3 regions of the Sporosarcina sp. NCCP-2331 genome follow, and region 1 is predicted to be linked to each of the others. Evidence: predicted binding sites of a transcription regulator. Region 1 holds the regulator's gene; each other region holds the start of a gene.
The links. The regulator CtsR, encoded in region 1, represses protease genes until heat stress. The targets are predictions, from matches to a motif close to ATGGTCAATAAAGGTCAAACA.
Positions count from the first base shown of each region.

Region 2: clpP (ATP-dependent Clp endopeptidase proteolytic subunit ClpP) is a predicted target of CtsR. The motif match lies at 2,487-2,507, and genes of this name have one in related genera.
Region 3: NCCP2331_RS11505 (ATP-dependent Clp protease ATP-binding subunit) is a predicted target of CtsR. The motif match lies at 2,353-2,373, and genes of this name have one in related genera.

Region 1 covers NZ_BRCD01000020.1:48,441-53,669, reverse strand. Annotated here, with positions in the region: gene bioB (biotin synthase BioB) at 1-810, shown strand, start outside; gene NCCP2331_RS12390 (CtsR family transcriptional regulator) at 1,727-2,197, shown strand; gene NCCP2331_RS12385 (UvrB/UvrC motif-containing protein) at 2,209-2,760, shown strand; gene mcsB (protein-arginine kinase McsB) at 2,750-3,838, shown strand; gene NCCP2331_RS12375 (ATP-dependent Clp protease ATP-binding subunit) at 4,024-5,229, shown strand, end outside.
Region 2 covers NZ_BRCD01000011.1:17,517-22,745, forward strand. Annotated here, with positions in the region: gene NCCP2331_RS08185 (gluconeogenesis factor YvcK family protein) at 1-477, shown strand, start outside; gene whiA (DNA-binding protein WhiA) at 519-1,451, shown strand; gene NCCP2331_RS08195 (HPr family phosphocarrier protein) at 1,497-1,757, shown strand; gene clpP (ATP-dependent Clp endopeptidase proteolytic subunit ClpP) at 1,809-2,402, opposite strand; tRNA gene NCCP2331_RS08205 (tRNA-Arg) at 2,635-2,706, shown strand; gene ehuB (ectoine/hydroxyectoine ABC transporter substrate-binding protein EhuB) at 3,127-4,014, shown strand; gene ehuC (ectoine/hydroxyectoine ABC transporter permease subunit EhuC) at 4,147-4,806, shown strand; gene ehuD (ectoine/hydroxyectoine ABC transporter permease subunit EhuD) at 4,806-5,229, shown strand, end outside.
Region 3 covers NZ_BRCD01000018.1:39,633-44,861, forward strand. Annotated here, with positions in the region: gene NCCP2331_RS11490 (GNAT family N-acetyltransferase) at 308-853, shown strand; gene NCCP2331_RS11495 (DUF2798 domain-containing protein) at 965-1,507, opposite strand; gene NCCP2331_RS11500 (reverse transcriptase-like protein) at 1,580-2,236, opposite strand; gene NCCP2331_RS11505 (ATP-dependent Clp protease ATP-binding subunit) at 2,458-4,575, shown strand; gene NCCP2331_RS11510 (pyridoxamine kinase) at 4,898-5,229, opposite strand, start outside.

The sequences.
Region 1 (5,229 bases):
CCCGAAAACTGCGGCTATTGTGCGCAGTCGATCATATCAAAAGCGCCTGTTGAAAAGTATGCCATGATGAAATCGGAAGAAATTCTGGAAGGGGCAGAGCGCGCTGCTGCTAATAAAGCGGGTACCTACTGCATCGTGGCGAGTGGACGCGGACCCCGTGACAGTGAGCTTGAAATCGTGATTGATTCGGTGAAGAAAATCAAAGAAAAGCATGAAGGAATGACGGTCTGTGCATGTCTCGGCATCTTGAAGCCGGAGCAGGCAGTACGTTTGAAAGAGGCAGGCGTGGATCGTTATAACCACAACTTAAACACGTCTGCCGAGCATCATGAAAGCATTACGACATCGCATACGTATGATGACCGTGTAAACACAGTAGGCCATGCGAAAGAAGCAGGTATATCCCCTTGTTCCGGCGTCATTGTCGGGATGCGTGAGACGAAAGAAGATGTCATTTCGATGGCGCACAGCCTGCGGGTTCTAGATGCAGATTCTATTCCGGTGAACTTTCTGCATGCGGTGGACGGGACGCCGCTTGAAGGCACATCTGAATTGGACCCGCGCTATTGTCTGAAAGTGCTCAGCCTGTTCCGCTATATTAATCCGACGAAAGAAATTCGGATTTCAGGCGGACGTGAAGTGAATCTGCGCAGTCTGCAGCCCCTTGGTTTATATGCAGCCAACTCCATTTTCATTGGCGACTATCTGACAACTGCGGGGCAAGAGAATGACAAAGACCGCCAGATGCTTGAAGACATGGGCTTTGAAGTCGATCTGGAACCGCTGAAAAAAGAAAAAGTATCTATATAAGTGGCTCTTCACCAAAACATGTGCTTGACAACCCGTCACGTGCATGTTGGCAGTGTGTGGATTTACTATGTGCGGATTTCGTTTCTCGACTTTGTAGGGATTTTAATTGAAGTGTGAGTTTGCAGTTTAAACCCGCTTCGGCGCTGGGGGATTGCCTTACGCTATGAGCCTACTGGCGAAGAACGTGCCAGCAGTCTCACAGCAACGGCCGACCCCGCAGTTGCGCCAGCGCTGGTGTGGGAGAAAGTACAATGTACTGATTTTTTTGCAGAGTATGAATTAGCTTGTCTTGTTCTGTATCTCGAGTTTGGAAATGCATCGATCACAAGAATCTAAGCCTTTGCAGGATGATAAGTATTGCATGAAAAACCTTACCCATTGTAATAGCCCCAAATCGTGTGCTCATACTGCCTGCTCACACAAAAAGTCTTGAAACACCAGCCAGTGTACCGAAGTGGAAGGCGGCGACTCTGGGAGGATCAGCCCGACAGGTGAGCCAACTTGCGGGAGCGCAGCGAGAGCCGTCACGAAGAACGGCTTTTGCGAGTAAAAGCGAAGCGTTAGGAGCACATCTTTGCACTTCAAGTTGGCTCACCGCGGGCCCTCCAGAACGCGTCCGCCTAGAACGGAAATCAACGGTACTAGGTAACTTATAGAATGCTTATTTATTAACACAACTTATATATAAACGAATGAAAACCGTGCAGATCTTACTGTGCGGTTTTTTATGTCGAAGAAAAGGTAGTAAATTCATGAATAATCGGACGCAGAGAGTGAAAGCCTAGCGCTAGCAGGATTGGCAAAAACTGCCGTCCGTACAAAACATATCAATTGCATCCGACCCGTTTTCTGCGATACAATCAAGTCAAAGATAGTCAAAGTCAACTAGACGAACGAGCAGAAACGAGGTGACGAGATGCGGAATATTTCTGACATTATAGAAGGATATTTGAAGGCGATCATCGAAGAGGAAGGTAGTGCTTCTGTTGAAATCAAACGGAATGAAGTGGCTGAGAAATTCCAATGTGTTCCTTCACAGATCAATTATGTAATCAAAACCCGTTTTACAGTCGAAAGAGGCTATGCAGTGGAATCGAAACGGGGCGGCGGCGGTTATATCCGGATCTATCGGGTGAAGACGAACTCCCGTAAAGATTTACTCGAACAAGCAGTGGAAAGTCTGGAAGATGAAGCGTCCTCCACAATGGCGGAAGACGTAATTTATCGATTAATTGAAGAAGAAGTGATTAACGAGCGCGAAGCGAAGCTCATGCTGGCAGCTGTCGGCCGCAATACATTGCGCTATATGCTTCCTGAGCGCGATGCATTGCGTTCGCGTATCCTTCGTGCCATGTTAGTGACGTTAATTTATGAAGAAGTGGATTGAGGTGGATATACATGCTATGTGAAAACTGTAAAGAGCGGCCGGCTACCGTAGTTTTCAAACAGGAAACGATGAACGGTGTGACCGAACGGCATCTATGCGATAAATGCGCGTTTTATTCTCAGACATTTTCATTCAGTCCGGATCAGGAACCTTTATCCATCCAGCAGTTTTTAGCTCATTGGCTGGGCGGTTCGGACTTGCTGCAGGAACAAAAATCAAATGAAACGATGCCGGAGGGTCCGAAATGTCCAAATTGCGGACTCACATTCCACAGCTTTCTGGACATCGGTAAATTTGGCTGTGCGACATGCTACGACGCATTTCGTGAACAGCTGCCGAGAGTATTTGCTAAACTGCACAACGGCAATGCGAGCCATGGCGGAAAAATCCCTGTTTCCTTCAATGAACGTTTTGCCTTAAAAAAACAGCTGGAAGACATTCGTTCGAAAATGAAGGATGCAGTCGAAGCAGAACGGTTTGAAGAAGCTGCCGAGCTGAGAGATGAAGCCAATCAGGTGAAACAGCAACTGGCTGACGGGGGTGACGATCAGCATGTCATTTGAAAAATTTATTAATCAAGAGCTGACCGGCTGGATGGTGGCGAAAGGTGAGCATTCGGATATTGTGCTCTCTACGCGAATCCGTTTAGCGCGCAATTTACAAAGTCAGCTGTTTCCGATCTGTGCATCCGCAGAAGATGCGAAACAGGTCAATGAAGCTGTCGACCAGGCGGTGTCTTCAATGGAAGAACTGCATTTTGCTGGCACAAGCATGTCTGATCTGACATTGCTGGAACGGCAAATACTTGTAGAAAAACATTTGGTGAGCCCGCAACTGATTAATCCCGAAAAATACGGTTCTGTTCTGCTTTCTGAAGATGAAACGATCAGTATCATGGTGAATGAAGAAGACCATATTCGCATTCAATGTATTTATCCCGGATTTCAAATCGAAAAGGCTTATGAACAGGCGGATAAAGTAGACAGTGAAATCGAAAATAATCTGGACTACGCATTTGATGAGACATTCGGCTATCTGACGAGCTGTCCATCCAATACAGGTACGGGCATGCGTGCCTCTGTCATGATGCATCTGCCGGCTCTGACAATCACTAAACAGATTGAGCGGATTGTCCCGGCTATCTCCAGGCTCGGCATGGTAGTGCGCGGGAGTTATGGCGAAGGCAGTGAAGCGCTCGGTAATATTTATCAGATTTCCAATCAAACGACACTCGGTAAATCAGAAGAGGAAGTGCTGAAGGATCTCGAGAATATTTCAAAACGTTTAATTGGTCACGAAAAGAAATCACGTGAGCTGCTGCTGGCGAAATCACAAGTTCACTTGGAGAATCGCCTGTATCGTTCGCTCGGCACAATCACACATGCCAGGATCCTGCCGACAGCAGAAGCGGCGAGATGTTTGTCTGACGTCCGTTTGGGTATTGATTTAGATATCATTAAAAATATCGATATGACGATTTTGAATGAGTTGATGATATTTATGCAGCCGGGTTTCCTTCAGCAGTACGCGGGCACAGAGCTGACATCTGACGAACGTGATGTTTTCCGTGCTCAATTATTCCGTGACCGACTGAGTATTGAAAGGTCACAAACTGCTGAGTCGGACACCAATGAAACGTAAGCAAAACTTTTGCAAGAACACAGATAACGATTTACAATTAATCAAATATAGTCAAAGTCAATGCATGAAATACGGTTTTTTAGGAAATGTATTGAATAGGTATAGTAGTAGGCAGTAAAGCAAGGATGCTATATGTGGCATAATATACAATATCTTTTACTTATGAAGGAAAGAGGGGAATGAATATGATGTTTAATCGATTTACACAACGTGCGCAAAAAGTTTTGCAATTGGCTCAGGAAGAGGCTATCCGTTTAAAACATGAATCTATCGGGACAGAGCATATTTTACTTGGTTTAATCCGAGAAGGCGGCGGCATCGCTGCGAAGGCACTGGAAGCGATTAATGTAAATGCGGATACGATTGAAAGAGAAGTGGAAGTGCTCGTAGGCGTAGGCTCAAAAGATGTGGGGCCCATCGTTCATTATACACCGCGTGCGAAACGCGTCATTGAACTGTCAGTCGATGAGTCACGTAAATTAGGTCATTCCTACATCGGTACAGAACACATTTTATTGGCCCTCATTCGTGAAGGAGAAGGCGTTGCAGCCCGCGTTCTGAACAATGCAGGCGTCAGTCTCAATAAAGCACGTCAGCAAGTGCTCCAATTGCTCGGCAATGATGAAAGTTCAGTTGCGAATAATGCAGGGACTGCTTCAGCGGCAACACCAACGCTTGACGGTCTGGCAAGGGACTTAACAGAAATTGCACGTGAAGGTACGCTGGATCCGGTGATCGGACGAAGCAAAGAAATTACACGTGTGATTGAAGTGCTGGCCCGCCGTACGAAAAACAACCCCGTACTTATCGGTGAACCGGGCGTCGGTAAAACAGCTATCGCAGAAGGATTGGCGCAGCAGGTCGTCAACAATGAAGTGCCGGAAATTCTTCGTGATAAGCGTGTCATGACCTTGGATATGGGGACAGTCGTTGCGGGTACGAAATACCGCGGAGAATTTGAAGACCGCATGAAAAAGGTGATGGAAGAGATTCGCCAGGCAGGAAATATCATTCTGTTCATCGACGAATTGCATACATTGATCGGCGCAGGCGGAGCGGAAGGTGCAATTGATGCATCGAATATTCTAAAACCTTCTCTTGCACGGGGAGAACTTCAGTGTATTGGAGCCACAACCTTAGATGAATACCGTAAATATATTGAAAAAGATGCAGCCCTTGAACGACGCTTCCAGCCGATCCAAGTAGATGAGCCGTCTGTAGAAGAGACTGTCCTGATCATCAGAGGACTTCGCGATCGCTATGAAGCACATCACCGTGTGAAAATTACGGATGAGGCAGTGGAAGCGGCTGCAAAAATGTCAGACCGTTATATTTCTGACCGTTTCTTACCAGATAAAGCGATTGATCTTATCGATGAAGCAGGATCAAAA
Region 2 (5,229 bases), on a different contig from region 1:
ATTTCACCTCAAGATGTGAAGCCGCTGCCGGAGACGGCTGAGACGATCAAAAAAGCAGATTTGATCATATTTGGTCCAGGCAGTTTATATACAAGTATCTTGCCGACGATTCTGGTGCAGGATATACGGGAAGCCGTACTTGCGAGCCAGGCGAAAAAAGTGTATATCGGCAACTTGACGACGCAAAGAGGCGAGACATTTCGGTATACGGCCTCTGAGCATGTTCAGGCGCTGTATGACCACGCGGGAGTGCCTTTCCTGGATGCAGTGCTCGTCAATAACGCAGATGCCTTCAGACGTGCGTACGGGATACCTGCCGATGAAGAACCCTGGCTGGTGGAAAATGATCTGGACAGACTGCAAATGCTCGTTCCCGAAGTTTTTGTGCAGGAAATCGCGACGGTGTTCAACGGTGTGATTATGCATAAATCAGCGGACGTGGCGGATGTGCTCATGCGATATATAGAGAGAACGTAGAAGACGGATAGATATGAAGATCGCCGAAAAGGGGGAATATCATGTCTTTTGCATCTAAAACAAAAAAAGAGCTGACGCAAATTGAAGCGGATGACTGCTGTATTAAAGCGGAGATCGCTGCTTTTATTCGAATGAATGGCGTGATGTCTTTTTCCAATAAACAACTGAGTCTGGATGTGCAGACTGAAAACGCGGCGATTGCGAGAAGGCTTTATTCCAATCTGAAAAAGCTGTATCCTTATAAAGTAGAATTGCTGGTACGGAAGAAAATGCGTTTGAAGAAAAATAACGTGTATATTTGCCGGATACGGGACGGCGCAAAAGACTTGCTGGAAGCGCTCTCCATTATAACCCATGATTTCCAGATGGTTGATACGATTGATCCGGTGCTAATTGAAATGGACTGCTGTGCGAGAGCGTATTTACGCGGTGCTTTCTTGGCGGGAGGTTCGGTCAATAATCCAGAAACCTCTTCGTATCACTTAGAAGTGTTTTCAAGCTATCAAAAGCATAGTGAGTCACTTGTGGAACTGATGAACCGGTTCCAATTAAATGCGAAGTCCATCGAACGCAAAAAAGGATTTATCGCTTATTTGAAAGAGGCTGAGAAAATATCTGATTTTCTTGGACTCATCGGGGCGCATGTCTCGCTTATGAAATTTGAAGACGTTCGTATTATGAGAGATATGCGGAACAGTGTAAACCGGCTTGTGAATTGCGAGACAGCTAATCTGAACAAGACAATTGGCGCGGCACAGCGTCAGGTGGAAAATATTAAGCTGATTGAACAGACGATCGGACTGGAACAACTGCCGGAGAGGCTGCAGGAAATTGCACAGCTGCGTGTGGCGCATCAAGACGTCACATTGAAAGAGCTGGGTGAACTGGTGTCCGGTGCATCTGTCAGTAAATCAGGCGTTAACCACCGCTTGCGAAAGATTGAAGAGATAGCCGAGCGGCTGCGCGGAAACTGATCAAATGTATTATATTCTGAAAAAGAAAGAAAAGGAGCATACAATATGGTAGAAAAAACAGTGAAGGTAGGAATAAAACCTGGTTTACAGGCAAGACAGGCAGCATTATTTGTGCAAGAAGCGAATAAATACTCTGCTGATATTTACTTGAAAAAAGAAGTTCGTCAGGTAAACGCCAAAAGTATTATGGGGATCATGAGCCTGGCGATTGCAAAAGGTACGGAAATCACTTTGCAGGCAGACGGCATCGATGAAGATTTGGCTCTTGAAAATCTGGCACAACTTGTAGAAACTGAACAGCAATAAAAAAAACCGATTCTCCTTTTGGAAGAATCGGTTTTCGTTTACTCATTTTGCTTATTTCTTCATATCGCTGCGCTGAACGATGTGATCGATCAAGCCGTATTCTTTCGCGCGTTCCGCTGTCATGAAATTATCACGGTCTGTATCTTTCGCGATGACATCAATCGGCTGTCCAGTGCGGTCAGCTAAGATTTGATTCAGCTTCTCACGCAAGTGCAAGATGCGCTTTGCAGCGATTTCTATTTCAGTCGCCTGACCTTGTGCGCCGCCGAGTGGCTGGTGAATCATCACTTCGGCATTCGGCAATGCATAACGCTTGCCTGGAGCTCCTGCTGTCAGCAAGAATGCGCCCATGGATGCTGCCATACCGATGCAGATTGTCTGGATATCGGGTTTGATAAACTGCATTGTATCGTAGATTGCCATACCTGCTGTAATGCTTCCGCCCGGGCTGTTAATGTAAATGGAGATATCTTTTTCCGGATCTTCAGCTTCCAGGAATAAGAGCTGCGCTACGATCGAATTTGAGACATTGTCATCGATTCCGCTTCCGAGCATGATAATCCGGTCTTTCAGCAAGCGGGAATAGATGTCATACGCCCGCTCACCGCGGTTTGTTTGTTCAATAACTGTAGGAATTAGATTCAATGGTACTTCCTCCTTTTAATGTTTCGTAATAATCGTTCTGTTGAAATCAGTTGGTATTTCAACTATAATTGTATTTTACATAAGTTGGTCAACAAAGGTCAAATCATTCGCCTTATAAATAGCTATTGCTTTTCATTCTATTCCACGATATAATGGAAGATGTCTCAAAGAGGGATATCTTTTTTCTGCAAGTTGTTTTTGAAGCGTGTAAAAAATGTGAAAATCATATCAAGTCCTCGTGGTGCAATGGATAGCACGTAAGCCTCCGAAGCTTAAAATGTGGGTTCGACTCCCGCCGAGGGCACTACTAATTAGTAAGAAGACTGAACAGATCGCATATGCGATTTGTTCAGTCTTTTTTTATCTGTCCAGAGGCAGTCAGCAGAAAAAACGTCCGAATGAATTAAATTCATTTTTCTTGATTAATTTAATAAGAGCTCAACTTGAATAGAAAGAAAGGCTGGAAATATAAAAAGGGAAATACCCAGGAGATTACTCATGAAACAGAGAAAGGCCTGTCTTTTCACCTAGTAAAAAATAAAAATTAAATAAATTATTGTCGAAAAAGACTCGTGCAAACGCTGTCATACCAATAGTTAGCGAGAACAGTAATTATTTTACACTTTAAGAAATTATGAAAATTGGTTTGAACTCGAATTTTAGTTATGGTAATCTATCAAATAAGTAAAACGAAAGTTTTATGAAAATATCAAGGAGGAGAATTATGAAGAAATCGGCGATAGGTATTATGGCGGTGATGATGCTTCTTTTGCTCGCAGCATGCGGTAGCGGAGATTCAGATTCCGGCAGCAGTGGAAGCGGCAGCAAGTTGGATGAACTAAAAGATAAGGGCGTTGTCAGAGTCGGCTTTGCCAATGAGAAACCGTATGCGTATGAAGAAAATGGCGAATTGCAAGGTGCTGCGGTTGCTATTGCCAAAGCGGTCTTTGAAAACCTGGGCGTTGACGAAGTGGACGGCAAGCTCTCCGAATTCGGTCAATTGATCCCGGGGTTAGGCGCCGGCAAGTTTGATGTGATTACAGCAGGTATGGCTATTTCACCGGACCGCTGCTCAAACGTTTCATTCGGTGAGCCGGAAATTAAGTATGGTGAGGGCCTGATTGTTGAAAAAGGCAACCCGATGAATCTGAAGAGTTACAAGGATATCGCTGCTGATCCGTCTATTAAAGTAGCAGTCATGAGCGGAGCGACAGAAAAAGACTTCATGATCCGTGAAGGAGTTGCGGAGAGCCAGATTATGATGGTTCCGGATATCCCGGCTTCATTCTCGGCAGTTGAATCAGGCCGTGCAGCTGTTACGACAGGCACTGAGATGACGATTAAGATGGCATTGGAATCTGCAAACAATGAAAAATTGGAGTTCGTCACAGATTTTGAACAGCCGGATATCGAAGGAGTGCCAAGCTACGGTGCGGCAGCTTTCTTGAATGGTGACGACGAACTGCGCGAAGCATACAACGAAGAATTGAAGAAGTTGAAAGAAAGCGGCGAAATCGCTGCATTGATTGAACCGTTCGGCTTTACCGAAGAAAATAACTTGGTGGAAAACGAGATTACGACGGAAAGTGTTTGTAACGGAGATAACTACTAAGAGAACAGCCGGGTCATGCCCAACAGCGGCATGACCTTTTTTCTTTCGTTAAATCGGCCGTCAGTCTGGCAGATGCAGACCGGACGGCAATTGGTTTTTAACTAACGATCAATAAATAATGGAGTGGTTTTTGTGAATTCCTTACCCGATATATTTTCTGCGGTCGTACAAGGGCTGGGTATTACGCTGCAGGTATTGTTCCTGTCGATTATCTGCGCGAGCATCATTGCACTGGTTGCAGGGCTTTCGCGTGTTAATTCGAACCCCCTGCTGCGTGGATTCACTGGTTTTTACGTAGAGATATTCCGCGGCACCTCGCTGATTGTACAATTATTCTGGTTTTCCTACGCACTTCCAGGATTATTCAATATTCATCTTGGAAGTGATGTATGGGTAGCAGTCCTCGCGATCTCATTGAACTACGGAGCCTATATGTCCGAAATCGTCAGAGGATCGATTCAGGCGGTGTCTGCAGGACAGACAGAAGCATCTATCGCACTGAATTTATCGAAGTTCCAGCGTATGCGCCATATTATTTTGCCGCAGGCTCTGCGCATGATGCTACCGGAATACGGTAATTATTTAATACAGATTTTGAAAGCAACTTCATTAGTATCACTCATAGGATTGACTGATCTGCTGTATTACGGAAATATTTACCGAAGCACGCACATAGCGGAATCCCCGATGGTTTATGTACTTCTCCTCGTAATGTACTTTGTGATTGCGCTGCCGTTGATTGCCTTCACAAGAAAGATGGAGAGTGTAGCGAAGAAAGGGGTTGCTAGCTGATGACTTGGAGCTGGGATGTGTTTTTTTCAGTAATTCCACTGATATTTAAAGGTTTGTGGATTACCGTCGGTTTGACGCTGGCGTGTTATGTATTCGCTGCTGTATTTGGATTCTTCTGGGTGTTTATCAGCAGATTGCCATGGCGGCCGGTGACGTGGCTGTTCGGCTGGATCGCTGAATTTATCCGTTCGACTCCGCCGCTTGTCCAATTGTTTTTCATTTATTACGCATGGCCGATGATGCCGGTAATAGGCGTATCTCTCAATCCTTTTGTAGCTGCTATTTTAGGGCTCGGAATCCATTTCAGCACTTATATGTCTGAAGTATACCGTTCAGGAATTGAATCGGTGGATAAAGGACAGTGGGAAGCTTCGACAGCGCTGAATCTGTCGACGCGTCAAAAGTGGACGAAAATTATTTTGC
Region 3 (5,229 bases), on a different contig from region 1:
AGAAAAGCGCGCAACATTTATAGAGAAATGAAATAGGAGGCGGGTTGATTTGCCCGCTTAAAAGCAGTCAGTATAGCGTTATGGGAAAGCATCGATTACAGACGATGCTTATTTTTTTGTTAATAAAATCCCTATTTCTGAAAAATATTTGATAGTTGTTTCCCTGTCATACTCGTTATCTAGTTAAAAAGAGAAGCATTTAAACTAACAAAATGTTTCAAAAACAGTCCTGTATGTTAAAATAAATTGTATAATTCAGAGAAGAACATCAAGTGAAATAATGTTATTGCTGGAAGGGGTCCCGTTAATGAAGCAGGCGATAGAAATAGGAATGTTACCGGTTGATGCCGGCGCCAATACCGTGGATGTAGAACATATCACGAAAATCGTGAACCGTGTGTACGCGGCATCTGAAATAGGGTTATGGAAAGACGGTGCCGCCCGCATCACCACAGCAGAAGTGGCAGAGTACATAGGCAATGGAGAGGTGGCTGCGGCTTGGTCAAACGGGCAGATTGTCGGATGCATACGCGTTTACCGGATGAGTGAGGGTACAGCGGAATTCGGCATGCTGGCTGTGGACGACGCATGTCAGGGAGCTGGTATTGGCCGGAAGTTAATTCAGTTTGTTGAAGAGGAATTTAAAGAAAAAGATTTCTTTTACATGCAGCTGGAATTGCTGGTGCCTGAACAAGGTTTGCATGAAGTAAAGGAAGGTTTGCGACAATGGTATACGCGGCTTGGCTATCAAAAGGCGTATATGGAAACAATGGAAGCTTCCTTTCCTCAATTGGTGCCGATGCTGGCTGTGCCCTGTGAAATTCATGTCTATCAAAAGAAACTGGTCTACTAGTAATTAAAGATGCCTGGCCCTCAAAAAATCTGTTAAGGGTCAGGTACCATTTCTAATAGGCGTTTACAATGGCAGGATTGTCATTTACCGCAAAGAAGTATTTTTCCTATCTTATCTCTTCGCAATTGAAGTGACTGGAGATAATGTTTCTTTTAAAGTCGAAGGTTTCACATATTTCACTAATAATCTGCGCGAAATCGGCCCAACAATGAGTAATTGAGAGGGAAGCGCTACAATGAAATTCAAGCCTGCCAGCTTAAGATAAACGGTTATAATGGACCCTTCAATCCCGGTTGTGAGGGACGTAACTATCAGTCCGTATCCAGACATAATCAAAATCATAAGTGGAACCATACAAACAGAAATCGCTAGAATGAAATTCCGTTCACTTGATTTTGCAAATGGAAGAGACTGCGCAAGTTTACGTGCTGGCGGCCCCACAATTGTCTCGGCTGCGAATGCAATGAAGAATGTGATGATAAATTGAATGGTGAATCCACCCAAAGTAAACTTCGTCAAGCCATACAATGTTGTATTGTAAACAGACATGATGAGAACCATTCCAAAGCACATGAACAGACCGAAGATAATACCTTCTTTTTTAGTACTAGGTAAAATATAACTTCCTTTCGTGAGAAGAATATATCCTAGTATATAGACTTTTACTTTTCTTCATAAGTGACGTTCATGTGAATTATTTTGGACTGTCCGAGAACCTGGCACCTTTTATGTTCGCTCCACTACAGCTGTAACTTCCACACCTGCCAAAGCCTGCGCAGCAAGTCGATCCGCTTCGCTATTTGTCTTCCGTGATACATACTCAAACTCCGGCTGAAACCCTAATGCATCCATTTTTGCTTCAATTTTATCCGCCCAGTTGTAGAGGTCTTCTTCGATTACCGGCCATTCTTCATTTAAATGATTAATCACAACTTTAGAATCGCCCAGCACCTTGATGGGTAAGTGGTGTGCTCCCAGAATCTCAAGTTCCTGCAGGCAGAGATGAAGTGCCGCATATTCCGCTTCGTTATTGGAGATGAGGCCCGTGATGGCTAAATTCCTTCTTAATCTAAATGATTTTCCATTCTGTTCGTAATAGATGACACAGCCAAGCCCCGCCATCTTTGTTTCCCAATCAAATCCTCCGTCAAAATATACAATGATATTATGCGGTTCTGTTTCGATTCCCTTTACATAACTTTTCAATTCCTTCAGAGTCCAGAAACTGTCGTACTGATCTAAGAATTGTATGTGTTTTGTACGTCCGGTTTTATCAAGATCCTCTGCAATCAGCAAGGCCTGTGCTGCAGGCATTTCTTCAGAACGGAAGAACGTTTCTGTGCCTTTCTTCGATCGATAACTCCACTCGATGACCAGATTCATTGGAATCCCTCCTATACATTCAGTTTATCCAACCTTTCATATTAAAAACCTTTTAAAGACTTGAGTTCTTATGAAATTATGGTGAGCAGTTCGTAATAAGACAAGCATAATGGTTGAAGGTCAAAGTACGTCAGAGTATAATATAGGTATAGATCAAAGATAGTCAATGTCAGTAATCCTGACTTGGCCGTTCAAAATGAACTCACAAGGGGGAGCCAACTATGAAATGTCAACATTGCGGAAAGAACGAAGCAGCAATGAGTTTTAGACTGCAAATTAATCAGCATGCGATGCAGGTGCATATTTGCCAAGCGTGCTATCAAGAGATGCGGGGTCAATTGGCTGCCGGTCATATGCCTTCATTCAGCAACGAAGTCAGCCACTTCTTCCAAGAAAATGGCGGCAAGAAAGGCCATGTTCAAGTCAGAGAAGAAGCAGAAGGCCGTGCACCCGGCTTGCTGGATCAGTTGGGTAAAAACCTATCGAATGATGCAAGAGATGGATTGATTGATCCGGTTATTGGCCGGGAGACAGAAATTAAACGAGTAATTGAGACATTAAATAGAAGAAATAAAAATAATCCCGTATTGATCGGGGAACCGGGCGTCGGTAAAACAGCTATTGCTGAAGGACTCGCGGTGAAGATTCATGAAGGTGATGTACCGGCCAAGCTGCGCAACAAAGAAGTGTATGTGCTCGATGTGGCATCACTTGTTACCAACACAGGAATTCGCGGTCAATTTGAAGAACGGATGAAGCAGCTGATCGAAGAGCTCGAATCTCGGGATGAAGTCTTGCTGTTCGTGGACGAAATTCACTTGCTTGTAGGAGCAGGAACAGCAGAAGGTTCTCAGATGGATGCAGGGAACATTTTAAAACCTGCACTGGCTCGCGGAAGCCTGCAGCTGATTGGGGCGACAACGTTAAAAGAGTACCGTCAGATTGAAAAAGATGCGGCACTTGAACGCCGGTTCCAGCCGATTATCGTAAAAGAACCGTCTGCTGAAGATACAATCAAAATATTGAACGGCATTAAAGACCGTTATGAAAGTTTCCATGAAGTGTCTTATCCAGATGAAGCGCTACAGGCTTGTGTAAGCTTGTCAGAGCGTTATATTCAGGAACGTTTCCTGCCGGATAAAGCAATCGACTTGCTCGATGAAGCAGGTGCGCGCTTGAATCTTACGCACGTATCTTCTGACTTCATGTCTACCCGTCTGCAGGAAGTTGTTCAGCAGAAAGAGCAAGCGGCAGAGCAGGAAAATTACGAGAAAGCAGCCACTTTACATCAGGAAGAGATGCAGCTGAAAGAAAAAATAAATGCTGCCAGACAAAATGGAGGAACAGCACAGACGATCGTTACTGTTGCAGATATTGCACAGATTGTTGAAGAGAAAACAGGTATTCCCGTGACGAAACTGCAAACTGCAGAACAGGCCAAAATGAAAGGTCTTGCTGAAAACCTCAGCAAAAAAGTAGTTGGACAGGCTGAAGCGGTCGATAAAATTGCCAAAGCAATCCGCCGCAGCCGCGCAGGTCTGAAATCCAAAGACCGTCCGATTGGTTCGTTCCTGTTCGTAGGCCCTACCGGCGTCGGTAAAACAGAAATCACGAAAGTGCTGGCGGAAGAGTTATTCGGTTCCCGGGATTCACTAATTCGACTGGATATGAGTGAGTACATGGAAAAACACGCGGTTTCCAAGATTATTGGTTCACCTCCAGGATATGTCGGCCATGAAGAAGCTGGACAGCTGACAGAACAAATCCGACGCAATCCGTATTCTATTCTGCTCCTGGATGAGATTGAAAAAGCGCATCCTGATGTGCAGAATATGTTCCTGCAAATTATGGAAGACGGCAGATTGACTGATTCTCACGGCCGCACTGTCAGCTTTAAAGATACGGTTATTATTATGACAAGCAACGCAGGTACTGGTGTGAAGAAAATGACTGTCGGTTTCAATAAAGCCGAACACGAGTCTGTGGCGATGCTTGAAACGCTGGGTGATTACTTCAAGCCGGAATTCTTGAACCGCTTTGATTCGATTGTGGCTTTCAATGAACTGGCAGAAGAAGACTTGCTGGTGATCGTAGACTTGATGCTTGGAGATCTTCAGGAAGCTATCGAGGAAAACCAAATTGACATCCATATTACTGCAGAAGCTAAACAAGCTTTAGTTTCATTGGGATATGACAGCCGTTTCGGTGCGCGTCCGCTTCGAAGAGTCATTCAGGATAAAATTGAAGACCCGTTGACAGACCTGCTTTTAGAAGAGGATTCTGTTGAGAAGGTCAGCGTAGAGGTTGTAGAGAACGAAATAGTCGTTCGGCGAGTATAATAATATAGAAGTAAAGAGGGCTGTTCATAAGTCACATTCATTTTGACTTATGAACAGTCTTTTTGTGTGGACTGATATTCCGGTGAGAAGTGTTAAAGTTTAATGGTGCGGTGAATTACGGGTTTGGTGCGTATAAGGTCTGGTTTGGAGCGGCGCAGCAAGTTATTGGTTCGGTTGACGTGCTCGTTGGTTCGTTTGTGGGAGTTATTGGTGCGTTCAGGGGTGTTTTTCGCGCGTTGCACTGTGTGTTCCGTTAGAAAAAGCTGTCCTCAGCATCATTACGCTTAAGACAGCTATTTAATAGAATTCAAATTGACTGCACTTACAATAGCAATCTCAAAAACTTCTCGAAATTAACTCCTTCCACAGCAGGGGTATTTGCCAGGTATGTATCCTGAATAGCTGCTGTTAAAAAAGTTTCCGCCAGTGGAATTGCCTGCGCAATGGTCTCGCCGCGCATCAGGCAGCCCATGATAACGGATGCAAATAAATCACCTGTCCCGGAATAGCTTTTATTGTTAAACGGAACGGAACTGTATACAGATTGTTTTCCGTCTATATACATATTGCCGATTGATTCATTGGAAGATCGGGAAGGCGGATTTATTCCCGTAATGATGACTTGCGCGCCGGTATCCTGACACAGCTGCACTC